One region of the Streptomyces sp. NPDC014733 genome, then DNA from elsewhere that is predicted to be linked to it. Evidence: riboswitches for the same ligand, from Rfam matches in the RefSeq annotation. Region 1 holds a riboswitch; each other region holds the start of a gene.

The links. A riboswitch is a leader RNA that binds a small molecule or an ion and turns the genes downstream of it on or off. The one in region 1 is predicted to bind cobalamin.
Region 2: linked by a shared signal. The riboswitch ahead of metE (5-methyltetrahydropteroyltriglutamate--homocysteine S-methyltransferase) and the one ahead of ACF1BH_RS14460 (prenyltransferase/squalene oxidase repeat-containing protein) in region 1 are both predicted to bind cobalamin.
Region 3: linked by a shared signal. The riboswitch ahead of ACF1BH_RS27000 (cobalamin biosynthesis protein) and the one ahead of ACF1BH_RS14460 (prenyltransferase/squalene oxidase repeat-containing protein) in region 1 are both predicted to bind cobalamin.
Region 4: linked by a shared signal. The riboswitch ahead of cobN (cobaltochelatase subunit CobN) and the one ahead of ACF1BH_RS14460 (prenyltransferase/squalene oxidase repeat-containing protein) in region 1 are both predicted to bind cobalamin.

What each region holds. Positions count from the first base shown of each region.
Region 1 covers NZ_JBIBYO010000005.1:147,321-154,688, reverse strand. Annotated here, with positions in the region: partial or broken gene ACF1BH_RS14480 (hypothetical protein) at 1-233, opposite strand, end outside; gene ACF1BH_RS14475 (ferredoxin) at 353-586, opposite strand; gene ACF1BH_RS14470 (aldehyde dehydrogenase) at 586-2,037, opposite strand; gene ACF1BH_RS14465 (MBL fold metallo-hydrolase) at 2,404-3,453, shown strand; cobalamin riboswitch at 3,653-3,794, shown strand; gene ACF1BH_RS14460 (prenyltransferase/squalene oxidase repeat-containing protein) at 3,961-5,229, shown strand; gene ACF1BH_RS14455 (SCO2322 family protein) at 5,229-5,894, shown strand; gene ACF1BH_RS14450 (CbiQ family ECF transporter T component) at 5,891-7,240, shown strand; gene ACF1BH_RS14445 (ABC transporter ATP-binding protein) at 7,237-7,368, shown strand, end outside.
Region 2 covers NZ_JBIBYO010000004.1:104,518-111,885, forward strand. Annotated here, with positions in the region: gene ACF1BH_RS11855 (DUF4328 domain-containing protein) at 1-625, shown strand, start outside; gene ACF1BH_RS11860 (hypothetical protein) at 1,121-1,495, shown strand; gene ACF1BH_RS11865 (SAM-dependent methyltransferase) at 1,653-2,396, shown strand; gene ACF1BH_RS11870 (FMN reductase) at 2,593-3,216, shown strand; gene ACF1BH_RS11875 (LLM class flavin-dependent oxidoreductase) at 3,273-4,376, opposite strand; gene ACF1BH_RS11880 (VOC family protein) at 4,662-5,030, shown strand; cobalamin riboswitch at 5,319-5,465, shown strand; gene metE (5-methyltetrahydropteroyltriglutamate--homocysteine S-methyltransferase) at 5,641-7,368, shown strand, end outside.
Region 3 covers NZ_JBIBYO010000015.1:107,559-114,926, reverse strand. Annotated here, with positions in the region: gene ACF1BH_RS27020 (alpha/beta hydrolase) at 1-935, opposite strand, end outside; gene ACF1BH_RS27015 (class II aldolase/adducin family protein) at 1,063-1,764, opposite strand; gene ACF1BH_RS27010 (anion permease) at 2,423-3,670, shown strand; gene ACF1BH_RS27005 (hypothetical protein) at 3,696-3,944, shown strand; cobalamin riboswitch at 4,123-4,276, shown strand; gene ACF1BH_RS27000 (cobalamin biosynthesis protein) at 4,403-5,401, shown strand; gene ACF1BH_RS26995 (cobyric acid synthase) at 5,398-6,954, shown strand; gene ACF1BH_RS26990 (putative cobaltochelatase) at 7,067-7,368, shown strand, end outside.
Region 4 covers NZ_JBIBYO010000019.1:40,066-47,433, reverse strand. Annotated here, with positions in the region: gene ACF1BH_RS28795 (precorrin-2 C(20)-methyltransferase) at 1-746, opposite strand, end outside; gene ACF1BH_RS28790 (precorrin-8X methylmutase) at 743-1,369, opposite strand; gene cobG (precorrin-3B synthase) at 1,486-2,904, opposite strand; cobalamin riboswitch at 3,319-3,446, shown strand; gene cobN (cobaltochelatase subunit CobN) at 3,483-7,091, shown strand.

The DNA.
Region 1 (7,368 bases):
GCGGACGACGAGGACGAGGACGACGAGGTGGACGAGGTGCCGGTGCCGCCGTCCTGGCAGGCGGTGAGCCCGAATGCGGCGATGGTGATCACCATGGCGGCGGCGGCCTTGCGAGCGTAGCGGCGGGTGGGGTGCGACACGTTCGTCCCGATCTCTCCGAGGGGTTTCCTGCTTCCGACGACAAGAGTGCCGAGCGCCACTGATGTCTCGCCGACGTACGGGTAACGCGTCACTGACGTCCGGCTGGAGGCGGCGTGGGAGCGGGGCGGGGCGGGGCGTGTGTCGCGGGAGCCGGCCCGGTGGCGGGGCCCGTACGGATGATCCCGTAAGGGCTCGCCCCCTGTTCCTCTCTCTACTCCTCCGGTGGGAAGACCGCTTCGCCGCTCCCCGCCAGGGCGAGGGTGATCGCCTCCACCGGGCAGCCCTCGGCTGCCGCCAGGACGGGCTCCGTCGCGTCCGTCTCCGGTGTCGACGGGTGGGACTGCCGGGCGGTGTCGAGACGGAAGTGGCCGGGGGCGGTGGCGGCGCACATGCCGGAGCCGATGCAGACGCCGCGGTCCACGCGCACCTGCCAGCGGTCGCCCATCACGCACCTGCCGGGAGGTGGATCATCTTGTGCTCCAGGTATTCGCCGAAGCCCTCGGGGCCGAATTCGCGGCCGATGCCGGAGTTCTTGTAGCCGCCGAACGGGCCGAGCATGTCGATGCTGAAGGTGTTCACGGAGTAGGTGCCGGTGCGGACGCGGCGGGCGAGGTCGATGCCGCGGCCGGTGTCGGCGGTCCACACGGAGCCGGACAGGCCGTACTCCGAGTCGTTGGCGATACGGACCGCCTCCGCCTCGTCCTCGTACGGGAGCAGGCAGATCACCGGGCCGAAGATTTCCTCGCGGGCGATGCGCATGGCGGGGGTGACGTCGCCGAAGAGGGTGGGTTCGACGTACCAGCCGGTGGGTCGGTCGGCCGGGACGGAGCCGCCGGCGAGGAGCTTGGCGCCCTCCTGCCGGCCGAGAGCGATGTAGTCGAGGGAGCGTTGCTGCTGGCGGCGGGTGACGAGGGGGCCGAGTTCGGTGGCGGGGTCGAGGGGGTCGCCGACGGTGAGGGCGTCCGCGGCGGCGGCGAACCGGTCGGCGATCTCGTCGTAGTGGGAGCGCGGGGCGAGGATGCGGGTCTGGGCGACGCACGCCTGGCCGTTGATCATCCAGGCGAACGGGGTGATGCCGGCGACCGCCGCGTCGAGGTCGGCGTCGGGCAGGATCACCGCGGCGGATTTGCCGCCCAGCTCCAGGGTGACGCGGCTGAGGTTGCGGGCGGCGACCTCCATGACGCGTTTGCCGGCGGCGACGGAGCCGGTGAACGACACCTTGTCGACGCCGGGGTGAGCGACGAGGTATTCGCTGACCTCGCGGTCGGCGGGGAGGATCGACAGAACGCCCGGCGGCAGGCCCGCCTCCGTCGCGATGTCGGCGAGGAGATACGCGTCGAGCGGGGTCTCCGGCGAGACCTTGAGGACGACGGAGCAGCCGGCGAGGAGCGCCGGGGCGAGTTTGGCGGCGGCGGTGAACTGCGGGACGTTCCAGGGGACGACCGCGGCGACGACTCCGGCGGGTTCGCGGCGGATGAGCAGCGGGCCGAGGATGCCGGCGCGGCGTTCCTCGAACGGGAAGTCGCGGGCGACGGTCAGCGCGGCGTCCCAGACCAGCATCGCGGCGAGCGCCTGGACCATCACGCCGGAGGTGTAGGGGGTGCCGTTCTCGGCGCTGATGACCTTGGCGATCTCCTCGCTGCGGACGGCGAAGGCGTCCTTGATGCGGGTGATCACCGCGATCCGTTCGTCGAGCGGGGCATCGGCCCAGACGCCGGAGTCGAAGGAGGTGCGGGCGGCGGTGACGGCGCGGTCGACGTCGGTGCGGGTGGCGTGCGGGACGCGGCCGATGAGCTGTTCGGTGTGCGGGGAGATCACGTCGAGGGTGTCGGGTCCGGCGGGGTCGACGAGTGCACCGCCTATGTAGAGCTTGCCGTGTTCGACGAGGTCGCTCATGGCTGCCGCCTCCCGCGGTCGGCCGCCCCGTCCGGTGTCCGGGAGCGGGGCGGTAGCTTCCGTCAACTGCCTGCGCGTCATGCGTGTCCGGCGCCGTCGCGGGCCGCCCGCCGGGTCGGGCGGGGCGGCACCCAGCGGTTCTGACGGCGCGTCAGTTATGGGTCGTTGAACTGATACCACCTGCCGGAGCAGGAGTCCACAGGGCTCCGGGAACCGGCGGCGGGGCCCGTGCCGATGTCACCACCGCGGCCACCGGTACATGAGAACGCGTTCTCGTTATAGTGCCGTCGCGCATCGGTTCGCGGCGAGGCCGGTGCGTGCGTGCGGACGTGAACCGACGGGCGGGCACACCGGGAGGGGACCGGGATGACGCAGGTGACCGACCACCGGGGCGGGGTGTGGAGCATCTCCGTGCCGCTGCCCGGCAATCCGCTCGGCCACACCCTCGTCCACCTCCTGGAGACCGACCGCGGGCCGGTGCTCATCGACACCGGCTGGGACGACCCCGCCTCCTGGTCCGCGCTGACCGCCGGGATCACCGCCTGCGGCTTCGCCGTCGCCGACATCCACGGGGTGCTGCTCACCCACCACCACCCCGACCACCACGGGTTGTCCGGCGCGGTGCGGGAGGCGTCCGGTGCCTGGATCGCGATGCACGAGGCGGACGCCGACATCGTCCGGCGCACCCGGGAGGCGCGGCCCGCCGCCTGGCGGGCGCAGCTGCTGGCGAAGCTGGCCGCCGCCGGGGCGCCGGAGGAGCACCTCGCGCCGTTGCGGTCGGCACGCGGCGGGGAGTTGCCCGGCCGGCGGGCGGCGGTGCCGGACCGGCACCTCGCCCCGGGGGAGCTGCTGGAGCTGCCCGGCCGCCGGTTGCGTGCCGTCTGGACGCCGGGGCACACGCCCGGGCATGTCTGCCTGCATCTGGAGGAGGCGCATCCGGGGCGGGCTCCGGGGGCGCGCGGGGACGGTCCGGGCGCCGGGTTCGGGCGGCTGTTCTCCGGTGATCATCTGCTGCCGGGGATCAGCCCGCACATCGGGGTGTACGAGAGTCCGGGCGAGGCGCCGACCGATCCGCTGGGCGACTACCTCGCGTCGCTGGAGCGGGTGGCGCGGCTCGCCCCGGCGGAGGTGCTGCCCGCGCATCAGCATCCGTTCACCGATGCGGCGGGGCGGGCCCGGGCGCTGCTGGCGCACCACGAGGCGCGGCTCGGCGGGCTGGTGCGGCTGCTGGCGGAGCCGTTGACGCTGTGGCAGCTGACGGTGGCGATGGAGTGGAACCGGCCGTGGGAGCGGATCCCGTACGCCTCGCGGAACATCGCGGTGGCGGAGGCCGAGGCGCATCTGCGGCGGCTGACGGTGCTGGGCCGGGCGGCGGCGGTGCCCGGGTCGGATCCGGTGACGTACCGGGCGGTGTGAGGCGTACGACACGGCGGGGCGTCCGACGGGGGCCGGGCCCGCCGGCGTGCCCCGGTGGCGGCGTGCCCGGGACGGCCGTCTCGCCGTGTGGCGCCGGGCCCGCGCGGCCGCCCCACGACGGTGCCCGCCGCACCCCGCGGCCCCTCGTGAGGCCGTGGCCGGCACCCCCGTCCCCGGTGGGTCCGGTCGGGTGACCGCTAAAATGTGCGGACAACTCCATGCGTGCCTGATCGGGGGAAGCCGGTGAAAATCCGGCGCTGACCCGCAACCGTCAGGGCGGACGTGCGCCGTGCGCGCGCCCCGTCCGAGCCGGAACACCCGAGGGGGCGCGACAGGCTCCCGCCACCGGCGGGCCGCGTGCGGCGGCCCGCCGGTGGCGGCACCGTCGAGGTATACGGAGCTGAGCCCGGTGCCCTCGTGTACGGCCCCGGCCGTCGCGAGGTGGACGGCCGAGCGTGGCCACCCACCCCGCGACGCCCCGAGCGAACCGACTGAGAGGCACCGACGATGGCCCCCCTGGCCCCTTCCCGCGCCGCGCTGCTGCGCCGCGCCGCCGTGGTGTGCGCCGCGGCGCTCGTACCCGTCGCGGCGACCGCGCCCACCGCGTTCGCCGCTCCGACGCCCTCCCCCAAGTTGCCCGCGGGCCTGTACGGCTCCGGCGATCCGCAGTACGACGGCGTGTGGCGGCAGTCGCTGGCGCTGCTCGCCCAGCACACCGTGCGGGTCGAGCCCGCCGCGGCGGCCGTGGACTGGCTGACCGGCCAGCAGTGCGCCGACGGCGCGTTCACCGCGTACCGCGCCGACACCGCGAAGGCGTGCGGCGCCTCGACGATGCGGGACACCAACCAGACGGGTGCGGCGGTCCAGGCGCTGGCGGCGCTCGGCGGGCACGGCGCGACCGTGGAGAAGGCGGTGCACTGGCTGAAGTCGGTGCAGAACGACGACGGCGGCTGGCCGTCGCTGCCCGGGTCGGCGAGCGACGCCAACTCCACCGCGGTGGTCATCGGCGCGCTCACCGCGGCGGGCCAGGACCCGGCGAAGGTGACGTCGCCGAAGGGGCACACGCCGTACGAGGGGCTGCTGACGTTCCGGCTCGGGTGCGCGGTGAAGCCCGCCGAGCGGGGTGCGTTCACCTTCCAGCTCAAGGGCGCGGCGGCCAACGCGGACGCCTCGGCCGCCGCGGCGACCGGTGCGCTCGGCAAGGGCTTCGTCGTCCCGGCGGCGGGCAAGGACGCGGACACCCCGGTGGCCGCGCCGGAGTGCGGCGACGGGAAGAAGGAGCCGTCCGGGGCGGACCCTGCCGCGCTGCGGTCCGCCGCGTCCGGGGCGAGCGCGTACCTGGTGAGGGAGATGGACGCCCACGGGCAGCACCTGATGTCGGCGATGCCGGGCGCGAAGCCGCAGCCGGACGTCGGGAACACCGCGGACGCGGTGGTGGCGCTGGCCGCCGGCGGGCACGGCGCGGCGGCGCGGAAGCCGCTGGCGTGGCTGGAGAAGAACGGCCCGGCGTGGGCGAAGCCGGCCGGTCCGGCGGCGTATGCGCAGCTGGTCCTCGCCGCGCACGCCACGGGCACCGACCCGCGGGACTTCGGCGGTACGGACCTGGTGGCGGCGTTGAACGCGACCGGCCCGAAGCCGTCGCAGGCCGGCGAGAAGGCGGTGCCGAAGGAGAAGGGCACCGGGTCGATCAGCGCATGGTGGCTGGTGCCGGTGGGGCTCGCCGCGGGTGCGGGCATCGGGTTCCTCATGAGCGGCCGCCGGAAGCGCGGGCAGTGATGCGGCGTGCGCGGTGGGCCGGTGTGCTGGCGCTGGCGCTGGCCGGAGCCATATCGGCGCTGGGCGCGGGCCCGGCGCAGGCCCAGGGGCAGGCGTACCGGTACTGGTCGTTCTGGGACGGCGCGGACGGCACCTGGGCGTACGCGACGCAGGGTCCGGCGACGCTGCGGCCCGCGGACGGCGCGGTGGCCGGTTTCCGGTTCACGGTCAGCGCGGAGTCGTCCGCGGTGGCCCGGCCGCGGGCCGCGGCCGATTTCGGGAAGCTGTGTTCCGGGACGCCGCGGCACTCCGGGACGAAGCGGGTCGGTGTCGTCGTCGACTTCGGGTCGGCGGCGGACGCGCCGGAGGGTGAGCGGCCGCCGAAGGAGCGGACCGCGTGTGCGCGGGTGCCCGAGGACGCGTCGGCCGGTGAGGCGCTGGCCGCGGTGGCGAAGCCGCTGCGGTACGACGCGCAGGGGCTGCTGTGCGGCGTCGCCGGGTATCCGAAGGCGGGGTGCGCGGAGCAGGTGAGCGGTGGGGGGAAGTCCGCGCCGGAGGCGTCGGGTGCGCCGGCGGCCGGGGCGGACGGCGACGGCGGGCCGTCGGCCGGGCTGATCGGTGGCGGCGCGGCGGTCGTGGTGCTGGGTGCGGCGGCGGTGTGGCAGACCCGTCGCCGGCGCGGATGAGGGCGCCGCAGGCCACCCGGAGCACGGCGCTGCACGCGGGCGCCTGGTGGCTGTGGGCGCTGGGGCTGGCCGCGGCGGCGTCGCGGACGACCAATCCGCTGCTGCTGGGGCTGCTGATCGCGGTGGCCGGGTATGTCGTGGCGGCGCGCCGGACGGATGCGCCGTGGGCCCGGTCGTACGGCGCGTTCGTGAAGCTGGGGCTGCTGGTGCTGGGCATCCGGCTGGTCTTCGCGTTCCTGCTGGGGTCGCCGATCCCGGGGACGCACACCCTGGTGACGCTGCCGGAGCTGCCGCTGCCCGACTGGGCACAGGGCGTCCGGGTCGGCGGCCGGGTCACCGCCGAGGGCATGGTCTTCGCCCTCTACGACGGGCTGAAGCTGGCCACCCTGCTGATCTGTGTGGGCGCCGCGAACGCCCTGGCGAGCCCGGCGCGGCTGCTGAAGTCGCTGCCGGGGGCGCTGTACGAGGCGGGCGTGGCGGTGGTGGTGGCGATGACGTTCGCCCCGCATCTGGTCACCGACGTGCGGCGGCTGCGGGCGGCGCGGCGGCTGCGCGGCCGCCCGGACCGCGGGTTCGCCGCGCTGCTCCAGGTGGGGCTGCCGGTGCTGGAGGGCGCGTTGGAGCGTTCGGTGGCGCTGGCCGGGGCGATGGACGCGCGGGGGTACGGCCGCCGGGCCGAGGTGCCGCACGCGGTGCGGCGGATCACGGCGGCGCTGACGCTCGGCGGGCTGCTGGGCGTGTGCGCCGGGACGTACGGCCTGCTGGCGCAGGCGGGTGCGGGCCTGGGGCTGCCGCTGCTGATCGCCGGGCTGGTGGCGGCGCTGGCGGGGCTGTGGCTGGGCGGCCGCCGCTCGGTGCGGACCCGCTACCGGCCCGAGCGGTGGGGCGTGCGGGCCTGGCTGGTGGCGGGTTCGGGCGTGGCGGTGGCGGCGCTGCTGATCGCGGCGGGCGGCTACGCGCCCGAGGCGCTGCACCCGTCGGCGGTGCCGCTGACCGCGCCGCGGCTGCCGCTGTGGCCGGCGCTCTCCGTCCTCGTCGGGCTGCTGCCCGCGTGGGTGGCGCCGCGTCCGGCGGACGTGACCGGACGGGAGGCGGACGGCGGTCCCGGGGCGGGGCCGGACGGCGGGGGCCGGGACCGGGCCGCCGGGCGGGCACGGACCGCCGGCGGGGAAGGGCCCGCCGGGGAGCGGCCCGCCGGCCAGGAGTCTCCCGGGCGGGCCTCCGGTACGGGGCCGGGCACCGGCCGGGAGCGGCTCGTCGGCCGGGCGCCCGCCCGCCGGGAGCGGCCCGCCCACACGCCCTGTCCCCTCTCCTCCAACCGCCCCACGAAGGAGCACGCCCAGTGATCCGGTTCGAGCAGGTCTCGGTCACCTACCGCGAGGCGTCCGCGCCCGCCGTGCAGGGGGTCGACCTGACCGTCGCCGAAGGGGAGCTGTGTCTCCTCGTCGGCCCCTCCGGCGTCGGTAAGTCGACA
Region 2 (7,368 bases), on a different contig from region 1:
GGCGGTGTCCGGCCCGGCCCGGGCCGCCGCCCTCCTCATCCCGGCGGCGACCGTGGCCAACGCCCTGATCACGGTCTCCGACTGGCGCGACTACCTCGTCGTCCACGCCTACCGAGCCGGTACGGCGACGGTCGCGGACCTCCGGGCCGCCGACACCTTCGGCCTGTGGGTGTCGATATCCCAGGTGGTGCTGTACTGCGCGGCCGGCGCGGTGTTCCTGGTCTGGCTGTGGCGGGCACGGTGCAACGCCGAACGGTACGGCGCCCGTACGGCACAGCGCCGCGCCCGTGGCTGGGTGATCGGCGGCTGGTTCGCGCCGGTCGCCAACCTGTGGCTCCCCTACCAGGTCGTGACGGACATGTGGCGGGCCTGCGCCCCGCGCCGCCCGGCCCCGCGCGGCCCGATCGCCGTCTGGTGGGCGCTGTTCGTCGCCGACACGCTGCTCAGCCGTTCCATGGGCCACTACTACCTGGCCAAGAAGATCACCGAGTCGGGGCTGCGCGACGCCGCGGCCCTCTCCACCGTCTGCGCGGCGCTCGACCTGGCCGCCGCCGTGCTGATCGTCGTCATCCTCACCCGGATCACCGCATGGCAGAACCGGTGGCGGTGGCAGGGGAAGGGGTGAGCGCGGCACCGGGCGTACGGGGCGGGTGGCACGCCTCGTACGCCTCTCGTACCCCCGGCGGACACCGCCGTACCGAAGAGGGATGAGGACGCCCGGCCCGGAAGGCGGACGTCCGGGTCGCTCCCCGCGGGCCGGAGGGCGGGCCCCCTACGCCGGAGCGTCTTCCGGGGGCCCGCAGCGTACGGATTTCGTCGCCGTACCCCCGCCCCGGCGCCGCTCCGCGCGCAGGCGGGAAGCCCGGCCTCCGCGGGCGCCTTCCGCCGCCGCCCCGGGCCGGTGTCCTGCGGCTTCCTCGCGTTCCGGGAGACGCCGGAGAACGGACGGCCTTTTAGCACACTTCATCACGACATACACGTGGTTTCGTTTCATGACCGAAGAGATGGTGGGGACTTGGCTGTTCATGCGACATTTCCGGTGCGTCGCCGAGACGCCCGCCGTGCCGCAGGCCGACGGGGCCCGTGAAGCGGCGCGCCACCGGACCTCAAGGGGGAGAACATGCGAAAGATCACCAAGGCCGTCGCCCTGACACTTGCCGCCGGCGCCCTCGCCACGGCGGGAGCGACCACCGCCAGCGCCGCCCAGATCGCGGGGACGGTGCGCGGCTGCCCGTCCGGGGCCGTCTGCGTCTACCCGCAGAACGCCGGGTGGAACAACGACCGTCCGTCGCTGGTGTTCTACAGCTACGGCGCCCACAACCTCAGTAACCAGGTCGGCCAGCACTACGTCTTCAACAACCAGACGGGCGGCGCCACGGCCCGCACCTGCACCGGGTACAACGGCACCGGCGACTGCCAGGGCTACCTCGGCGCCGGCTACTACATCGACAAGGACCTGACACCGATCAACTCGATCCTGCTCGTCAAGCCGTAACGGCCGGTCCGCGCTGAACGGCGCCCCCGGTCCGGACCTCTCCCAGGCCCGGACCGGGGGCGCCCGCGTGCTCCGGGCCCCCGGCGCCGTCGCCCGGCCGGGTCTCCCGCCCGGAAATTGGGGTGCGCCGCGCCCCTCCCTTTGCCAAGCTGCCCCGATGGACCGTGAACAGATATCCCGGATCGCCCATGCCGAGCACCCGGTCAAGTCGCCGCTCGACGACGCCTCCGTCCACCGGCTGCTGGCGAGGGGCCTGCCGCGGGGGGACGAGCGGGTGCTCGACCTCGGGTGCGGGGGCGGGGAGTGGCTGCTGCGGGCCCTGGAGGCGCGGCCCGAGGCGTCGGCCACGGGCGTGGACCTCTCCGAGGACGCGCTGGCGCAGGCCCGGGAGGGGGCGCGGGCGCGGGGCGTCGCGGAACGGCTCGCGCTGCACCGGCAGCCGGCCGCGGAGTTCGTCTCCGCCGAACCGTTCGACCTGGTGCTGAGCGTCGGCGCGGCACACGCCTTCGGCGGACTGCTGCCCACACTGGCCGCGGCGCGCGAGCATCTCGCCCCCGGCGGCCGCGTGGTGATCGGCGACGGCTTCTGGGAGCGCACCCCGTCCCCGGAGGCCGTCGGGATGCTCGGGGACTTCGCCGACCTCGCGACCACGTTGGACCGTGTCGTCGCCGACGGCTGGACGCCCGTGGACGGCCACATCAGCACCCGCCAGGAGCTGGACGCCTACGAGTGGGCCTGCTGGGGCACGCTCGCCGCCTGGGCGCTGGACCACCCCGACGACCCCGGCAGCGCGGAGGCGCTCGCCACCGCGCACCTCCGCCGCTCCGAGTGGCTGCGCGCCTACCGGGACACCTGGGGTTTCCTCACGCTGGTCCTGCGGCGGACCCCGGACGGCCGCTGAAACCGCGGCACGCCCGGCCCGGCGGGGTGCCAACGCGCCGCCGGGCCGGTGGCCGTGGACCTGCCGGGTGCGGCGGCGAACCGTAGCCTGGGGGAAACGGCGCCGGGCGGCGCGGAGTGCGCGGCCGTCCGTGCGCGTTCCGCGTGCGCGTCGCGGGCACGGTGCGACGCCGCCCTGGACGGAGGATCGTGACGCGATGACGAATCTGGCGATCATCAGCGGGGGCCTGCGGGAGCCGTCCTCGACCCGGCTGCTCGCCGACCGGCTGGAGGCCGCGGTCCGCGCCGCGCTGGAGGACCGGGGGCAGGACGTCGACTCGTCGTTCGTGGAGCTGCGGCCGCTGGGCCGGGCGATCACGGACGCGATGCTGTCCGGTTTCCCCACCGGCCCGCTGGAGGAGGCGTTCGAGACGGTGGCGCGGGCCGACGGGGTGATCGCGGTGACGCCCGCCTTCAACGCCTCGTTCAGCGGACTCTTCAAGTCCTTCTTCGACGTGCTGCCGGAGGGGACGCTCGACGACATGCCGGTGCTCATGGCCGCCACCGGCGGTACGGAACGGCATTCGCTGGTGCTGGAGCACGCGATGCGGCCGATGTTCTCCTATCTGCACGCCGTCGTCTCACCCCGCGGTGTCTACGCCGCGACCAGCGATTTCGGCGCGGACACCGCCCAGCAGGGCACGGCGCTGCGCAACCGGGTCGAGGCCGCGGCGGCGGACTACGCCCGGCTGGTCCAGGGCTGCGGGGCGCGGGTGCGGCGCGACGAGTTCGAGGACGTCGTCCCGATGGAGCAGTTGCTGGGCGGCGGGGCGGCTTCCTGACGGACCGGCCGCCCGCGGCGCGGGGGGGGCCGGTCCGTACGTGCCGGGTGGTCTCGCTACGTGGCCTCCGGGCCGGCGCCGGGGTCCGCCTCCCGGGCCGCGACGGCCGGGTGGCGGGGTGCCGAGTCGGGTACCCCGGCCGGGCGGAGGGCCGCGAATTCCTTGCGGAGGACGGGGACGACCTCACCGCCGAGCAGATCGAGCTGTTCCAGGACGGTCTTCAGCGGCAATCCGGCGTGGTCCATCAGGAACAGCTGACGCTGGTAGTCGCCGACGGCGTCGCGGAAGCCGAGGGTCCGCTCGATGACCTGCTGCGGTGAGCCGACGGTCAGCGGCGTCTGCTCCGTGAACTCCTCCAGGGAAGGACCGTGCCCGTAGACCGGCGCGTTGTCGAAGTACGGGCGGAACTCACGGACCGCGTCCTGGGAGTTGGCGCGCAGGAACGCCTGGCCGCCGAGGCCGACGATGGCCTGGTCGGGGGCGCCGTGGCCGTGGTGGGTGAAGCGCTGCCGGTAGAGGCGGATCATCCGCTGGGTGTGGGACATGGGCCAGAAGATGTTGTTGTGGAAGAAGCCGTCGCCGTAGTACGCGGCCTGTTCCGCGATCTCCGGGGAGCGGATCGAACCGTGCCAGACGAACGGGGGAACGCCGTCCAGCGGCCGGGGCGTGGCGGTGAAGCCCTGCAGCGGACCGCGGAACTTGCCCTCCCAGTCGACCACGTCCTCCCGCCAGAGCCGGTGCAGCAGCGCGTAGTTCTCGATGGCGAGCGGGATGCCCTGGCGGATGTCCTGGCCGAACCAGGGGTAGACGGGCCCGGTGTTGCCGCGGCCCAGCATCAGGTCGACGCGGCCGTCGGCTAGGTGCTGGAGGTAGGCGAAGTCCTCGGCGATCTTCACGGGGTCGTTGGTGGTGATCAGCGTGGTGGAGGTGGACAGGACGATCCGTTCGGTGCGGGCCGCCAGATACCCGAGGAGGGTGGTGGGCGACGACGGTACGAACGGCGGATTGTGGTGCTCGCCGGTGGCGAACACGTCCAGACCGACCTCCTCGGCCTTGGCCGCGATGGCGAGCGTGGCCTTGATGCGCTCGTGCTCGCTCGGCGTACGGCCGGTGGTCGGGTCGGTCGTCACATCGCCGACGGTGAAGATGCCGAACTCCATGGTGACCGCCTCGCTCGGTTGCGTACTCAGGGTGCGGCCGCCCGCCCCGGTACTGCGGGACGACCGGCCGCCCGGTCTCCGGGACCGTCCGGACACCGGCCCTCGGCCCGGCCGGTCCCGGCCTCCGTGCCACCGGGCCCACGCCACAGCCAGGGTGTCATGCCACCCGTACGGCGGCATTCCGGGCCGGAGCGGGCGGCGAGCGCGGACCGGTCGCGGCGCCCGGGCGCGCTTTCCCGTCCGCTCCCCCGCACGGCGCGCCGTGCGGTGCGGGAGACTCGGCCCATGCTGACAGTGGGTTCCGTGGTGTTGGGGGTCTCGGACGTGCGCCGGGCCGCGGCGTTCTGGGGCGAGGCGCTGGGATACGTCCCCCGCGAGGAGATCGAGGACGACTGGGCGGTCCTCGTACCGGCCGCCGGGCACGGTGTGCAGGTGGCGCTGGGCCGGAGCGTGACGCCGGTCCAGGAGCGGCCGCGGGTCCATCTGGACCTCTACGCCGGGGACGCCGCCGACCAGGCCGCCGAGGTCGAACGGCTGGTGGGGCTGGGCGCCCGGCGGGTGGCGTGGGACCTCGCGCCGGACGACGCCGACTTCGTCGTCCTCGCCGACCCGGAGGGCAACCGCTTCTGCGTCATCGACACCGGGCGGCACTGAGCAGGACCGGCGGGCCGGTACCCGCACCGGCCCGCCCCGCCGGGAAGCCCCGGCGCACCCCGCCCCTCCCCCGCCACCGGGCACGGCACGGAGGCGCCCGCACGGGGGGGGCGGGGGCGGAGGGGCGGGAGACGCGCGGGCGGTTTCCCCGCCCTCGCGCTTTTCATGCGGGCGAGGGGCGTGTCCCACCTCACCGTCCGGAGGGCGGACGCACCGCCACCGCGGCGCCGGTCGGCCCGTAGGGTGGCCGGTGCAGCTGGTTCGCCCCGTCCGCCAGGCGGGTCGTCGTAAGAGGGAACCCGGTGGGAATCCGGGACTGCCCCGCAGCGGTGAGCGGGAACGACCGCCGTCATACGCACTGGGTCCGCAGGGCCCGGGAAGCGACGGCCAGTAGGTGTCCTCCTCCGAAGGACGTGCCCGCGAGTCCGAAGACCTGCCACCTGCCCGGGTGCGCACCCCGCGTGCCCGGACATCCCGGTGACCTCGTGGGCGGGTCGGCGTACACACACCAGGCGGAGGACCGCGCGGTCGTTTCCGTCCGGTCCGTCACCCCTTCGCGCTCCGTCCCGTCGCCGGGATCTCAGGGATTCATCTCGCGAAGGAGATCTCCGTGACCACCGAGTCCGCAGCCGCGGGAGCACGGGCCACCGTGTACGGCTACCCCCGTCAGGGGCAGAACCGGGAACTGAAGAAGGCCGTCGAGGGGTACTGGAAGGGCCGCGTCACCGCCGACGCGCTGCGCGCCACCGCCGCCGAGCTGCGTCGCACCCACTGGCAGCAGCTGGCCGACGCCGGTATCGGCACGGTCCCGACCGGCGACTTCTCGTACTACGACCATGTCCTCGACACCACCGTCATGGTGGGTGCGATCCCCGAGCGGCACCGCGAGGCCGTCGCCGCCGGCGCTTCCCCGCATTCCCCGCTCCGCCCGGACCCGGGATGCCCCCTTGACGTCTACTTCGCCATGGCGCGCGGTACGCAGGACGTCGCGCCGCTGGAGATGACCAAGTGGTTCGACACCAACTACCACTACCTGGTGCCCGAGCTGGGTCCGAACACGGTGTTCACGGCCGACTCCGGCAAGCAGGTGGGCGAGCTGACGGAGGCCCTGGCGCTGGGGCTGACGGCCCGTCCGGTGCTGGTGGGCCCGGTCACCTACCTCCTGCTGGCGAAGCCCGCCCCCGGGGTGGCCGCGGACTTCGACCCGCTGACGCTGCTGGACCGGCTGCTGCCGGTCTACGCCGAGGTCCTGGCCGATCTGCGGGCCGCCGGTGCCGGTTGGGTACAGCTGGACGAGCCTGCGCTGGTGGCGGACCGTACGCCCGCCGAACTGAACGCCGCCGCCCGCGCCTACCGTGCGCTGGGCGCCCTCACCGACCGGCCGAAGCTCCTCGTCGCCTCCTACTTCGACCGGCTCGGCGACGCGCTGCCGGTGCTGGCGAAGGCGCCGGTGGACGGGCTGGCACTGGACTTCACCGGGCCCGCCGCCGCCAACCTCGACGCGCTCGCCGCCGTCGGCGGGCTGCCCGGCAAGCGGCTGGTGGCCGGGGTCGTCGACGGCCGCAACATCTGGGTCAACGATCTGACCGCGTCGCTGACCACCCTCGGCACGCTGCTGGGGCTCGCCGACCGGGTCGACGTCGCGGCCTCCTGCTCGCTGCTGCACGTCCCCCTCGACACCACCGCCGAGCGGGACATCGACCCGCAGGTCCTGCGCTGGCTCGCCTTCGCCCGCCAGAAGGCCGCCGAGGTCGTCACCCTCGCCGAGGGCCTGGCGCGCGGCACCGGCGCGATCGCCGCCGAACTGGTCGCCAACAAGGCCGACCTGGCGTCCCGGGCGCGCTCCCCCCTCACCCGTGACCCGGTGGTCCGCGCCCGCGCCGCCGCCGTCACCGACGCGGACGCCCGCCGCTCGGAGCCGTACGCCGAGCGGGCCGCCGCCCAACGCGCCCACCTGGGACTGCCGCTGCTGCCGACGACGACCATCGGCTCGTTCCCGCAGACCACCGAGGTGCGCACCGCGCGGGCCGACCTGCGGGCCGGGCGGATCGGCACCGAAGGGTACGAGGAGCGGATCCGCACCGAGATCCGCGAGGTGCTGGCCTTCCAGGAGAAGGCCGGGCTGGACGTCCTGGTGCACGGCGAGCCCGAGCGCAACGACATGGTCCAGTACTTCGCCGAGCAGCTGACCGGCTACCTCGCCACGCGGCACGGATGGGTCCAGTCGTACGGCACCCGCTACGTCCGGCCGCCGATCCTGGCCGGCGACGTCTCCCGCCCCGGGCCGATGACGGTGCGCTGGACGACGTATGCGCAGTCCTGCACCGAGCGGCCCGTC
Region 3 (7,368 bases), on a different contig from region 1:
GTGAGGGTGTCCGGATCGACGGCGTCGCCGGGCCGGTCGACGGGGAGTCCGGTGTGGCCCTCGGCGGCGCGGACCGCGAGCGGCAGCAGGGCCCGCGGGACGTGCCGGGCGGCGGCCAGCGCGCGGACGGTGGCGTGCCGGTCGAGGACCGGCGAGTCCAGGACGAGCCCGCGGACGCGGTCGCGCATACCGGAGCGGGCGGCGGCGCGCAGCGCCATGGTGGCCCCGGCGGACCAGCCGTGCAGGACGACGTCCCGGGCGCCGTAGCGGACGGCGTAGCGGATCGCGGCGTCCAGGTCGCGCCATTCGGAGTCGCCGAGGTGGTGCAGCCGGTCCGGGGTCTGCGGGGCGCCCGCGTCGTTGCGGTAGGCGAGGCCGAGGACGGGCAGCCGGTGGCGGTGGAGGAACGGCATGACGACCATCGGGTGTTCACGGGTGGTGCCGATGCCGTGCACGGTGATCACCCAGGTGTCGCGGACGCCCGGCAGGAACCACGCGGGCAGCGGCCCGAGTTCGCCGGGGATGTCGACGTCGGCGCAGGTCAGGCCGAAGGCGTCGCGAGGGTTTCCGGCGTACACCTGCGGGGTGATGCGCACCCGGGTGCCGGGCGGGAGGGTGCCGTGGGTGATCCGCTCCAGGCGGCGGACGACGGTGTCGGCGGGGTGCGGGGCGTGCTCAACCACCGGGCCGACGATCGCATGGCAGCCGGGGCCGGAGAGTCCGTAGGTGCCGGGGCGCAGCGACGCCAGGCTGCGGGTGAGGGTGACCGTGTCGTCGCCGGTGGCGTGGACGGTCAGGCGTGCGTCCCCGGGGAACGGCACCTGGGGGGAGGGCCGGAGGGCGACGCCCCCGGCGTACCGGCCGGCGGCCACCGCGGCCGCCCCGGCACCGATCACGGTGGTGACGGCCGCAGCCGCCGCAGTAGCCAGGCGCACCTCTTCAGTGTGGGGCGGGGTGCCGGGGGCGGCCAGCGGGCGGGGCGAGCGGGTGACGCGACCGCTGTCCGGGCGGCCGTCCGGGGCCCGGTCCGCGGCGGCGGGGCCCGGTCCGGTCCGGTCCGGTCTACGGGGTGTCCTCCGGGTGGCGGCCGTAACCGCGGAGGCGGGTGGCGGTCTCGGCGAGGTCGGTGGCGGTCAGGAGGGAGGGAGTACGGCCGGGGACGGAGGAGGCGAGGAGCCAGACCCGGCACATCCACTCCAGTTGGGCGGTGCGGTCCAGCGCCTGGCCGAGGGTGGCGCCGTGGGCGAGCGTGCCGTGGTGGGCGAGGAGGCAGGCGGTGCGGTCACGCAGCGCCGTGAGGGCGTGGGCGGCCAGTTCGTCGCTGCCGTAGGGGGCGTAGGGGGCGACGCGGACGGGCCCGCCGAGGGCGGCGGTCATGTAGTGGACCGGCGGGAGTTCGTCGACGAGGACGGAGACGGCGGTGGCGTGCGGGGCGTGGGTGTGGACGAGCGCGGTGGCGTCGGTGGCGCGGTAGACGGCGAGGTGCAGGGGGAGTTCGCTGGTGGGCGGGAGGGTGCCCGCGCACTGCCGGCCGTCGAGGTCGACGGCGGTGAGGTCGCCGGGGCCGAGGCGGTCGTAGGGGACGCCGCTGGGGGTGACGAGAACGGTGTCGCCGACGCGGGCCGAGACGTTGCCGGAGGTGCCGACGACGAGGCCGTCGGCGACGGTGCGGCGGGCGGTGGCGACGATGTCCGCCCAGGCGGCGGCGAGCGCGTCGGCGCCGGGCCGGTCCGGGTGCGGGGCGGGAGCGCCGGTACGGGGCACGGTTTCTTCCTCCGGGTGCGTGGACGGGCGAGCGGGCGGGATGCCGTCACCGTACGGGCCGGGCCGGGGGCGGGCGGCCGTCCCGGAGGCCGGTCGGTCCGGGCGCGGGTCCGTCACCGTACGGGCCGGGCCGGGGAGGTGCGGGCGCTCCGGGGGTTCGTCAGCGGGGGGGCGCCACCGTACGGGCCGGTCGGCGCGACCGTTCCGGGGAGCCGGTTCCCGCGGTGGGCCGGCGTGGTGCGGGTCGGGCGTACGGAAGCTCGGGGAGCGCCGCGGCGTGCGCCGCGCTCGAACAACGGGGTGCCCACGGAGGCAGGCGCGGGGCCGGGTGTTCCGGCCAGGTGCGCGGGTCGGGCGGGAGCCGGGGGATCGCACCGGGTCCGGGCGGGCGCGGGGTGCGGGCACGCCGTTCACCAGCGGGGTGACGCACTGCGACGGGGTCGTTCGGATGCCGTGCACGCGCCGGGGATCAAGCCGGATTCGGGCCGTGCGGCAGCACATTCGCGCCACATACGGATGGTGTGGAAGTGACGTGTGAGATACCTCCTCCCGAACACTGCGGTGGTGTCATTGCCGGGCCCGGCCACGTTCACCTCCCGTTCACCCACCCTTCGTACGTTTCCGGCGTCACTGACCATCGAACTGATTGCCTGGGTGAATGGAACACATCACGCTTCTCATCGGGATCGTGATCGTCACGGCCTTGGTGTTCGACTTTACGAACGGCTTCCACGACACGGCCAACGCCATGGCCACCACCATCTCCACCGGCGCGCTGCAGCCCAAGATCGCGGTGGCGATGTCGGCGGTCCTCAACCTCGTCGGCGCGTTCCTGTCCGTGGAGGTCGCCAAGACCATCTCCGGCGGGATCATCGACGAAAGCGCCGGCATCAGACCTGAAGTGATCTTCGCCGGTCTGGTCGGCGCGATCGTCTGGAACCTCCTCACCTGGCTCGCCGGCCTCCCCTCCAGCTCCTCCCACGCCCTGTTCGGTGGTCTGATCGGCGCCACGCTGGTGTCCGTGGGCACCAACGGTGTGCACGGCGGCGCCGTCGTGATGAAGGTCCTCATCCCGGCCGTGGCCGCCCCGGTGGTCGCCGGTATCGCGTCGATGGCCGCGACCCGGCTGACGTACCGGCTGGCCCGGGGCCGCGACGAGCAGGAGACCGCCAAGGGCTACCGCGCCGGGCAGATCGCCTCGGCGGCGCTGGTCTCGCTGGCGCACGGCACGAACGACGCCCAGAAGACGATGGGTGTGATCACGCTCGCGCTGATCACCGGCGGTGTGGTCGCCCCGCACGCCGACCCGCCGCTGTGGGTCATCGCGTCGGCCGGTATGGCCATCGCCCTCGGCACCTACCTGGGCGGCTGGCGGATCATCCGCACGATGGGCAAGGGCATCACCGACATCCAGCCGCCGCAGGGCTTCGCCGCCCAGACCGGCGCCGCGGCCACCATCCTGGCCTCCTCCCACCTCGGCTTCGCGCTCTCCACCACCCAGGTCTGCTCGGGCTCGGTGATGGGTTCGGGTCTGGGCCGCAAGGGCGGTGTGGTGCGCTGGTCGACGGCGGTGCGGATGGTCGTGGCCTGGTGCCTGACGCTGCCGGCCGCGGGCCTGGTCTCCGCCGGTGCCGCGCTCCTGGCCGACCAGGGCGACTGGGGCGTGACCGCCGTCGCGATCCTCGCGCTCGGCATCTGCGGCGCCATCTGGGCCGCGTCCCGCCGCAAGCCCATCGACCACACCAACGTCAACGCGTCCGAGGTCACGGAGCCGCCCGGTGTGGTCACCGCGGCCCTCCAGACGGTCACCCCTCCCCCGGCCGGGTCGCTCACGCCCATCGAGGGCGAGGAGGCCGCCCCCGCCGCGAGCGCCCCGCGCGCCACGACCGCGACAGCCGCCGGCTGACCGCCCGAACCTGAGGAACCACAGCATGAGCATCGACTGGGCAGCTCTCGGCCAGGTCTTCGGCGTCACCCTGGTGGTGACGGTCGGGATCGTGGGCCTGTTCACGGTCGGCATCGTCGGCACGGCCCGCACCCGGACCGAGGGCGCGGCCGCCACGGCGGGTGCCGCGGGCACCGACGCCCCGGGCACCGGCGCGCGGATCGGTGGCCTCGCCGCCTACGCGGTCTGCGCGGCCGCGGTGGCGTACGGCATCTATCTGATCGTCGCCGCCTGATCCGTCCGGCGGCCCGCACGGCGCCCGGTCACCGCAACCCGCGGTGGCCGGGCGCCGTGCGTCGTACGGGGTCTGTGGCCTCCGCCACAAGCCCCGCGGTACCACGGCGTCGCAGGTCACGGGCGAGTTGACGGGGTTGGCGGGGCATGGTGGACTTCCCACGCCAATCGGCGACAGCAGAGGAAGTCCGGTGTGAATCCGGCGCGGTCCCGCCACTGTCACCGGGGAGCGTTCCTCCGACGAAGGTCACGGTCCGCCTCGTGCACGCCCGACGGGCGCGCGCCAGGGCCGGAAGGCCGGGGGAAGCGCCGATCCGGGGAGCCAGGAGACTCCTGTCGCCGTCACGTCGAACCAGGGCGCGGACCCTGAGTGAGGACATACCGCCATGCCTGGCCGCCCGTGCAGATCCTTCCGTGTGCCGTCGGAGTTCCGTCGAGGCGTGACGGCGGTCTGATCCGATGCGTGCCGAACACGCCACCTACGCGTGCGGTGCGGCCCTGGGCTTTCTCGGCGATCTGCTCGCCGCCGACCCGCGGCGCGGCCACCCGGTGGCCGCCTTCGGGCGCGGTGCGGCAGCCGTCGAGGCCCGGCTCTGGCGCGACCACCGCGGCCGTGGCGCCCTCCACACCCTGCTCTGCGCGGGCGGCGCGACCGCCGGCGCCGCGCTGCTGACGCGCGCGGTACGCGGCGCGGCGCCCGTCCCCTCCCCCGCCCGGACCGCCGCCACCACCGCGCTGACCGCCGCCACCGTCTGGTCGGTGCTGGGCGGCACCTCGCTGGGCCGGGAGGCGCGGGCCGTCGGCGACGCGCTGGCCGCCGGGGACCTCGACCGGGCACGGCGGCGGCTGCCGCATCTGTGCGGCCGCGATCCGCAGGCGCTGGACGGGCCGCAGATGGCGCGGGCGGTCGTCGAGTCCGTCGCGGAGAACACCTCGGACGCGGTGGTGGGCGCGCTGGTGTGGGGCGCCGTCGGCGGCGTCCCGGGCCTGGTGGCGTTCCGGGCGGTGAACACCCTGGACGCGATGGTGGGTCACAAGTCGCCCCGCCACCGCCGGTTCGGCTGGGCCTCGGCGCGGCTGGACGACGTCGCCGGGTGGCCCGGCTCACGGCTGACCGCCGCGCTCACCGTGCTCGCCGCCCCCGACCGGCGCGGCGCCGCACGGGCCTGGCGCCGCGACGGCGGGGCCCATCCGAGCCCCAACGCGGGCCCGGTGGAGGCGTCGTTCGCGGGTGCGCTCGGCGTACGGCTCGGCGGGACGCTGGCGTACGGCGGACGGGTCGAGCACCGGCCGCGGCTGAACGGCGGGGGCCGTCCCGTCGCGACCGAGGACATCGCGCGGGCGGTGCGGCTCTCGCGCCGGGTGAGCGCGCTGGCGTTGACGGTGACGGTGGCCGGGCGGCTGCTGGCGGGCGCGGCGCGTCCGGCCCTCGCCCGGCGGAAGGGCAGGAGCGGATGACCGGCGGCGGGTTGCTGATCGCGGGGACCACCTCCGACGCGGGCAAGAGCGTGGTGACCGCGGGGATCTGCCGCTGGCTGGTGCGGCAGGGCGTGGACGTCGCCCCGTTCAAGGCGCAGAACATGTCGCTGAACTCGTTCGTGACGCGGGACGGCGCGGAGATCGGCCGGGCGCAGGCGATGCAGGCGGCGGCCGCCCGGGTGGAGCCGTCGGCGCTGATGAACCCGGTGCTGCTCAAGCCGGGCGGGGACCGCAGCAGCCAGGTGGTGCTGCTCGGCAAACCGGTCGGCGAGATGAGCGCGCAGGGGTACTTCGGGCGCCCCGGCAGCGGCGCGCGGCCCGGTGGACGCGCGGAGCTGCTGGCGACCGTCACCGACTGCCTGGCCGAGTTGCGGCGCACCCACGACGTGGTGATCTGCGAGGGCGCGGGCTCCCCGGCGGAGATCAATCTGCGGCGCACCGACATCGTCAACATGGGCATCGCACGCGCCGGGCGGCTGCCGGTGGTGGTGGTCGGCGACATCGACCGCGGCGGGGTGTTCGCCTCGTTCTTCGGGACGACGGCGCTGCTGTCCGAGGAGGACCAGGCGCTGGTCGCCGGGTATCTCGTCAACAAGTTCCGCGGCGATGTGACGCTGCTGGAGCCGGGCCTCGACATGCTGCGGGACCTGACGGGGCGTCCGTCGCTGGGCGTGCTGCCGTTCGCGCACGGGCTGGGCATCGACGAGGAGGACGGGCTGCGGGTGTCGCTGCGCGGCGCGGTCCGCGAGAGCGTGGTGGCGCCGCCGCACGGCGCCGATGTGCTGCGGGTGGCGGTCGCGGCGGTGCCGCTGATGTCGAACTTCACGGACGTGGACGCGCTGGCCGCCGAACCGGGCGTGGTGGTGCGGTTCGTGGACCGCGCCGAGGAGCTGGCCGACGCGGACCTGGTGGTGCTGCCGGGCACCCGCGGCACGGTGCGGGCGCTGGCCTGGCTGCGCGAGCGGGGGCTGGCGGACGCGATCGCCCGGCGCGCCGCCGAGGGCCGTCCGGTGCTGGGCATCTGCGGCGGCTACCAGATGCTCGGCGAGGTGATCGACGACGAGGTGGAGTCCCGGGCGGGCACCGTGCCTGGCCTGGGGCTGCTGCCCGTACGGGTGCGGTTCGCGCAGGAGAAGACGCTGGCCCGGCCGGTCGGTACGGCGCTGGGCGCGGCCGCCGAGGGGTACGAGATCCACCACGGCGTGGCCGAGACCCTCGGCGGGGAGCCGTTCTTCACCGACGACGGCGGGCGGCCGCTGGACGGCTGCCGGTCGGGCGCGGTGTGGGGGACGCACTGGCACGGTTCGCTGGAGAGCGATGCGTTCCGGCGGGCGTTCCTCACGCGGGTGGCGGCCGAGGCGGGGCGCGCGTTCGTCCCCGCGCCGGACACCAGCTTCGGCGCGCTGCGCGAGGAGCAGTTGGACCGGCTCGGCGATCTGATCGAGGAGCACGCCGACACCGGGGCGCTGCTGCGGCTGATCGAGAAGGGCGTCCCGCCGGGGCTGCCGTTCGTCCCGCCGGGGGCGCCGTGAGCACGCGCGGGCCCGCGGCCCGCCCCGCACGGGTGCCCGGCGGCGCCCACCGGCCGGCCGGCGCCGGCCGCAACCTTGATGACCTGGGTCGTTACGAAGGAGTGATCGCGACATGAGCGCCCGCTACCCGTTCACCGCCGTCGTCGGAATGGACGACCTGCGGCTGGCGCTGCTGCTGAACGCCGTCAGCCCGGCGGTGGGCGGCGTCCTCGTCCGCGGCGAGAAGGGCACCGCCAAGAGCACCGCGGTCCGGGCGCTGGCCGATCTGCTGCCCGAGGTGGCGGTCGTCGGCGGCTGCCGGTTCAGCTGCGACCCGGCCGCGCCGGACCCCGGGTGCCCGGACGGCCCGCACGGTGCGGACGGGGGCGCGCGGCGGCCCGCCCGCATGGTGGAGCTGCCGGTGGGCGCCTCCGA
Region 4 (7,368 bases), on a different contig from region 1:
ACCCGGCTCGGCACCACCGCGACCGCGAAGTACGGCACGGAATCGGGGGCGACGTCCGCCAGCTCCCCGGTCCGTTCGCCTGCCATCGTGGCGCGTTCGACGTAGCGCGCCTCCGGCAGCCGGCCCGAGCGTTCCATGGCCCGGCGGACGGTGGGGAAGGTGCGGCCCAGCTTCATGACGACGGCGGAGTCGGTGGCGGCCAGCCGGGCCGTCAGCTCCTCCTCGGGGAGCGTGCCGGGCAGCACCGTCAGCACCTCGTCGGCCTCCACCAGCGGCCTGCCCAGCCGGGCGGCGGCCGCGTTGATCGAGGTCACGCCGGGGACGACCTCGGTGGGGTAACGGTGCGCCAGACGCTTGTGCATGTGCTGGTACGAGCCGTAGAAGAGCGGGTCGCCCTCGGAGATCACGGCGACCGTGCGGCCCGCGTCCAGGTGCGCGGCGAGCCGCGCCGCGGCCTCCTCGTAGAAGTCGTCGAGGGCGCCGCGGTAGCCGCCGGGGTGGTCGGTCGACTCGGTGGTGACCGGGTAGACCAGCGCCTCCTCGATGTGGTCGGCGCGCAGATGCTCGGCGGCGATGGCGCGGGCGATGGACCGGCCGTGGCGCGCACTGTGGTACGCCACCACATCGGCCTCGGCGATGACCCGGACGGCCTTCACGGTCATCAGGGACGGGTCTCCGGGGCCGAGCCCCACACCGTAGAGACGGCCCGGGGTGCGGGCGCCGGACTGCTGCTCGGGCACGCTCATTCCTCCTCGCTCGCCAGGGCGTTGACGGCGGCCGCGGCCATGGCGCTGCCGCCACGCCGTCCGCGCACCACCAGGTGCTCCAGGCCCGACGGATGGGCGGCCAGCGCCTCCTTGGACTCGGCGGCGCCGATGAAGCCGACGGGTATGCCGAGCACCGCGGCGGGCCGCGGCGCGCCCTCCTCGATCATCTCCAGGAGGCGGAAGAGCGCGGTCGGGGCGTTGCCGACGGCGACGACCGCACCGTCCAGCTTGTCCCGCCACAGCTCCAGCGCGGCGGCGCTGCGGGTGGTCCCCAACTCGGCGGCGAGCGCGGGCACCGACGGGTCGGCGAGGGTGCACACCACCTCGTTGCCGGCGGGCAGCCGCTTACGGGTGACGCCGCTGGCGACCATGTTGGCGTCGCACAGGACCGGCGCGCCGGCGCGCAGCGCGGCGCGTGCGCTCGCCACCACGCCGGGGGAGAAGGCGAGGTCGCGGACGAGGTCGACCATGCCGCAGGCGTGGATCATCCGGACCGCGACCCGGCTGACGTCGGCGGGCAGCCCCGCGAGGTCGGCCTCGGCGCGGATGGTGGCAAAGGACTGGCGGTAGATCGCCGCCCCGTCCTTCTCGTAGTCGAACACGGTGCCCTCGGTGTGGTGGATCGGTGGTGGGGTGGGGAAACGGGATACGGATGCGGGGTGCGGCACCAGGGGTGCGCGCCCTTGGGGCGGTGGTCCGGCGCGCGGCCCGGTGGCGGTCACGGCGCGGTGCCGGGGGCCGGCGGGCGCACCCGGTGGGCGACGGCGTCCGCGACCTGCCGCACGGTGGCGCCGGTCGCGAGCGGCTCGGGCGGCGCCCCCGGGCGGACCACGGTCACGTCGTAGCCGCCGTCGGTCGCCAGGACGTCGATCCAGGTGCCGTGCGGGTGGCCGCAGCGGCGCGCGCAGCCGGACCACTGCACCGGCAGCGCGGTGGCCCGCCCCAGGGCCGCGGCGACGGCGGACGCGTCGGCCCGTACGTCGGTCAGGGACTTGGCGCACCCGGGGCGCCCGGTGCAGGCGCCGAGCCGGTACCAGGGCGAGTCCGGGTCGGTGACCAGGCCCGCGTCCGCGCACTCCCGCAGCCGGTCCGCGGCCACCGGTGCGGTCAGCCCGGGGACGAGGACGCCGCGCCACGGGGTCAGCCGGAGCGTGCCGTCCCCTTCGGCGGCGGTACGGGCCAGGAGGCGCCACTGTGCGCCGGTCAGCCGCCCCAGCGGCGCCGGGACGCTCAGCGCACGGCGTCCGCCGGGTCCTTCGACGAGGCCGGGCGGCGGGGTGCCGGCACCCCGCCGCGGCCGGGCCGGGACCTCGCCGGACGGAACGTACGCGGCGGGGATCCCGGCGGCGCGCAGCCGCTCGCCGACGGCGCGCACGGTCGGCGCCGCGCCCCCCGGCAGATCCCGGAACCGCCAGGCGCCGCTGCCGCTCGCCTCGACCGCGTCCAGGAAGGCACGGGCGGCACCGAGCGCGGCACGGGCGGCATCGGCACCCGCGATCCGGAGGGCCGGGCCGGGACCGTCGCCGGAGCCGGACCCGTCGCCGGGGTCGCCGGTCCCGCCGAGGAGGAGGAGCGCGGACGCCTCCGGCGCCGCGGCTGCCGGGCCGCCCGGCGCCGCCGGTTCTGCGACCAAGGTCACATCGCCGCCCAGGCCCGCCACATCGCCGCGGCCGTCGTCCAGGACGAAGAGGAAGCGGCCCGAAAGCCGCGTCGTCCACTCCTGTCCGCAGAGCAGTCCGTCCAGCTCACGGGCCCAGCGCCGCACGTCGGCCGGGGTGTGGCGGTCGATTCCGGCGAGCGGTGAGGCGACGAGGTTGCGGACGCGTTCATGGCGGACGGAGGGCAGCAGACCGGCATCGGTCAGCAGCGCGGCCAGCGCGCCGCCGCAGCCGTCGCCGAGGCCGCGCAGCTCCGCGTTGCCGCGCGAGGTGAGGGAGATCCCGCCGTCCCCGAACCGCTCCGCCGCATCCCCCAACGCCCGTGCCTGACGCCCGGTCAACTCCCCTGCGGGCAGCCGGACACGGGCCAGCGCGCCGTCCGCCGCCGCGTGCAGCCGCAGCGCGCCCGGGCAGGCGTCACCGCGCTCGCGCAGCGGTGGCTGGGCCCCGGGGGGCCGGTTCGAGGGGGAGGGCGGCATGGCCGCGAGCATACCGACGCGCCACCGGGGACGACGGTGCCCCGGGCCCCGCCCCGGGCGCCCCGGCGAACCCCCGCGCCCCTGGACGGACACCCCGGAACCGCCCCTCGTACCGCCCCTGATCCGCCCTCGCCGGATCCCTGAGCCGGCCCCCGTACGGGCACCCCGTAGGGGGCCGCGCGCCCCGGACGATCCCCGCGTCGCCCCCGTACGGGCACCCCGTACGGGGTCCGGCTCAGGGGCCCGCCCCGGTCACCTCCCGGGGGCGGGCCCCGCCTGCCACGGCGCCGGTATCCGCCACGGCGCCGGTACCCACCGCGCACCTCGCCACCAAGCCCCCCTCCCCACCGCCCCGACCAGCCCTTACCATTCACTTCGGTGGGTCAGCCGGCCCGCCGACGCCGGAGACGGCGACGAGGGCTTTCCCGACCACGGGGCAGCTCTCAGGGAGGAAGCCCGGTGCGAATCCGGCGCGGTCCCGCCACTGTGAGCCCGGCAGCTGCCGGGTGAGTCAGGAACTCCCGCCGTCCAACGAACCACCCGGGGCGCGGATACCCCGAGGAAGGCTCTGCGCTCGCATGCTTCTGCTGCTGTCGACCTCCGACACCGATCTCCTCAGCGCCCGCGCCGCCGGCGGCCCCGTGCCGTTCCGGCTCGCCAACCCGGCCCGCCTCGACCTCGCCGAACTCCCCGCGCTGCTCGACGGTGTCGACCTCGTCGTGGTCCGCCTCCTCGGCGGCATCCGCGCCTGGGAGGAGGGCCTGAACCTCCTCCTCGCCGAGGACCAGCACCGCCCCGTCGTCGTCCTCTCCGGCGAACAGGCCCCCGACGCCCAGCTGATGGAGGCGTCCACCGTTCCGGTCGGCACCGCCGCCGAGGCGCACGCCTACCTCGCGCACGGCGGGCCCGAGAACCTCGGCCGCCTCGCCCGCTTCCTCTCCGACACCGTCCTGCTGACCGGCCACGGCTTCGAACCGCCGCAGCCCGCGCCGACCTGGGGCGAGCTGGAGCGGCCCGCGGCCCGTACGGACATCGACGGCCCGCTCGTCCCGGTGCTCTACTACCGCGCCCACCACATGAGCGGCAACACCGGCTTCGTCGACGCGCTCTGCACCAAGATCGAGGAGGCCGGGGGCCGCCCGCTGCCGCTCTTCGTCGCCTCGCTGCGCGCACCCGAGCCCGAGCTGATCGACGCGCTGCGCCCGGCCGACGCCATCGTCACCACCGTCCTCGCCGCGGGCGGCACCAAGCCGGCCGAGGCGTCCGCCGGCGGCGACGACGAGTCCTGGGACGCGGGCGCGCTCGCCGCCCTGGACGTGCCGATCCTCCAGGCACTCTGCCTGACGGGTAACCGCGCCGCCTGGGAGGAGAACGACGAGGGCCTCTCGCCGCTGGACGCCGCCACCCAGATCGCCGTACCCGAGTTCGACGGCCGCCTGATCACCGTCCCGTTCTCCTTCAAGGAGATCGACGAGGACGGTCTGCCGACGTACGCCGCCGACCCCGAGCGCGCCGCCCGCGTCGCCGGGATCGCCGTCCGCCACGCCCGCCTGCGCCACATCCCGGCGAAGGACAAGAAGCTGGCACTGGTCCTCTCCGCGTACCCCACCAAGCACTCCCGCATCGGCAACGCCGTCGGCCTCGACACCCCCGCCTCCGCCGTCGCCCTCCTGCGCCGCCTGCGTGAGGAGGGCTACGACTTCGGTGACGAGGACGTACCGGGTCTCGCCTCCGGTGACGGCGACGAGCTGATCTACGCCCTCATCGAGGCGGGCGGCCACGACCAGGAGTGGCTGACCGAGGAACAGCTCGCCAAGAACCCGGTCCGGATCCCCGCCGCCGACTACAAGCGCTGGTACGCCACGCTCCCCCAGGAGCTGCGCGACTCCGTCGAGCAGCACTGGGGCCCGCCGCCCGGCGAGATGTTCCTCGACCGCTCCCGCAACCCGGAGGGCGACATCGTCCTCGCCGCCCTGCGCCGCGGCAACCTGCTGATCCTCATCCAGCCGCCGCGCGGCTTCGGCGAGAACCCGATCGCGATCTACCACGACCCCGATCTGCCGCCGTCCCACCACTACCTGGCCGCCTACCGCTGGATCGCCGCCTCCGCCGACGACGGCGGCTTCGGCGCCGACGCGATGATCCACCTCGGCAAGCACGGCAACCTGGAGTGGCTGCCCGGCAAGAACGCGGGCCTCTCCGCCGCCTGCGGCCCGGACGCCGCCCTCGGCGACCTGCCGCTGATCTACCCGTTCCTCGTCAACGACCCCGGCGAGGGCACCCAGGCCAAGCGCCGCGTCCACGCCACCCTCGTCGACCACCTCGTCCCGCCGATGGCACGCGCCGACTCGTACGGCGACATCGCCCGCCTGGAACAACTCCTCGACGAATACGCGCAGATCAGCGCCATGGACCCGGCGAAGCTCCCGGCGATCCGCGCGCAGATCTGGACCCTCATCCAGGCCGCCAGGCTCGACCACGACCTCGGCCTTGAGGCCCGCCCCGACGACGACGGCTTCGACGATTTCCTGCTGCACGTCGACGGCTGGCTCTGCGAGGTCAAGGACGCCCAGATCCGTGACGGTCTGCACGTCCTGGGCGCCGCCCCGACCGGTGAGGCGCGCGTCAACCTCGTCCTCGCGATCCTCCGCGCCCGCCAGATCTGGGGCGGTACGTCCGCGCTGCCCGGGCTGCGGGAGGCGCTGGGCCTGGACGAGTCCGCCGCGACCCGCACCGCCGCCGACGACGCGGAGGAGCGCGCCCGCGCCCTCGTCCAGGCGATGGAGGCCGCCGGCTGGGCGCCGTCCGCCGTCGCCGAGGTGGCCGCCGGGCAGCCCGAACAGGTCGCCGCGATCCTCGGCTTCGCCGCCCGCGAGGTCGTCCCGCGCCTCGCCGGGACCACCACCGAGATCGACCACGCCGTCCACGCCCTGAACGGCGGCTTCGTCCCCGCGGGCCCGTCCGGCTCCCCGCTGCGCGGCCTGGTCAACGTCCTGCCGACCGGCCGCAACTTCTACTCCGTCGACCCCAAGGCCGTCCCGTCCCGCCTCGCCTGGGAGACCGGCCAGGCGCTCGCCGACTCCCTCCTGGAGCGCTACCGCGCCGACAACGGCGAGTGGCCCACCTCCGTCGGCCTCTCCCTCTGGGGCACCAGCGCCATGCGCACCTCCGGGGACGACGTCGCCGAGGCCCTCGCGCTGCTCGGCGTCCGCCCCGTCTGGGACGACGCCTCCCGCCGCGTCACCGGCCTGGAGCCCATCCCCCCGGCGGAGCTGGGCCGCCCCCGCATCGACGTCACCCTCCGCATCTCCGGCTTCTTCCGCGACGCGTTCCCGCACGTCATCGGTCTGCTCGACGATGCGGTACGGCTCGCCGCCGGGCTGGACGAGCCCGCCGCCGACAACTACATCCGCGCGCACGCCCAGGCCGACCTCGCCGCCCACGGCGACGAACGCCGCGCCACCACCCGTATCTTCGGCTCCCGACCCGGCACCTACGGCGCGGGCCTGCTCCAGCTCATCGACTCCCGCGACTGGCGCACCGACGCCGACCTCGCCGAGGTCTACACCGTCTGGGGCGGCTACGCGTACGGCCGTGGCCTGGAGGGCCGCCCGGCGCGCGACGAGATGGAAACCGCGTACAAGCGCATCGCCGTCGCCGCGAAGAACACCGACACCCGCGAACACGACATCGCCGACTCCGACGACTACTTCCAGTACCACGGCGGCATGGTCGCCACCGTGAAGGCGCTCAAGGGCACCGCCCCCGAGGCGTACATCGGCGACTCCACCCGCCCGGAGACGATCCGCACCCGCTCCCTCGTCGAGGAGACGTCCCGCGTCTTCCGCGCCCGCGTCGTCAACCCGCGCTGGATCGAGGCGATGCGCCGCCACGGCTACAAGGGCGCCTTCGAACTCGCCGCCACCGTCGACTACCTCTTCGGCTACGACGCGACCACCGGCGTCGTCGCCGACTGGATGTACGACAAGCTCGCCCAGACCTACGTCCTCGACCCCGAGAACCGCGCCTTCCTCCAAGAGGCCAACCCCTGGGCCCTCCACGGCATCGCCGAACGCCTCCTGGAGGCGGAGTCGCGAGGCATGTGGGAGAAGCCGGACGCGGAGACCCTGGCCGCGCTGCGGGAGGCGTTCCTGGAGACGGAGGGGGAGCTGGAGGGGGAGGAGTGAGCGGCGCGCCGCTGCCCTGGGTGCGCCGCTCGGCTGCCGCCCCTGCCTTCGGCTGACCGGCACCGTCATCCACTTCTTCCCCCTGAGGACTCACCATGCGGGTTTCCCGAGCGGCCACGCACCCGCCGGCCGCGCCCCGAGCTCCCCGCCGAAGGTTCGCCGCGCTGAACCGGGCGTTCGCGTCCCTGGTGATCTTCGCGGGCTTCGGCGTCACCGCCTTCGGGCTGGTAAGCGTCGCCGCGTCGCTCGGGTACGTGGGGACGCCGGGCACGTTGAC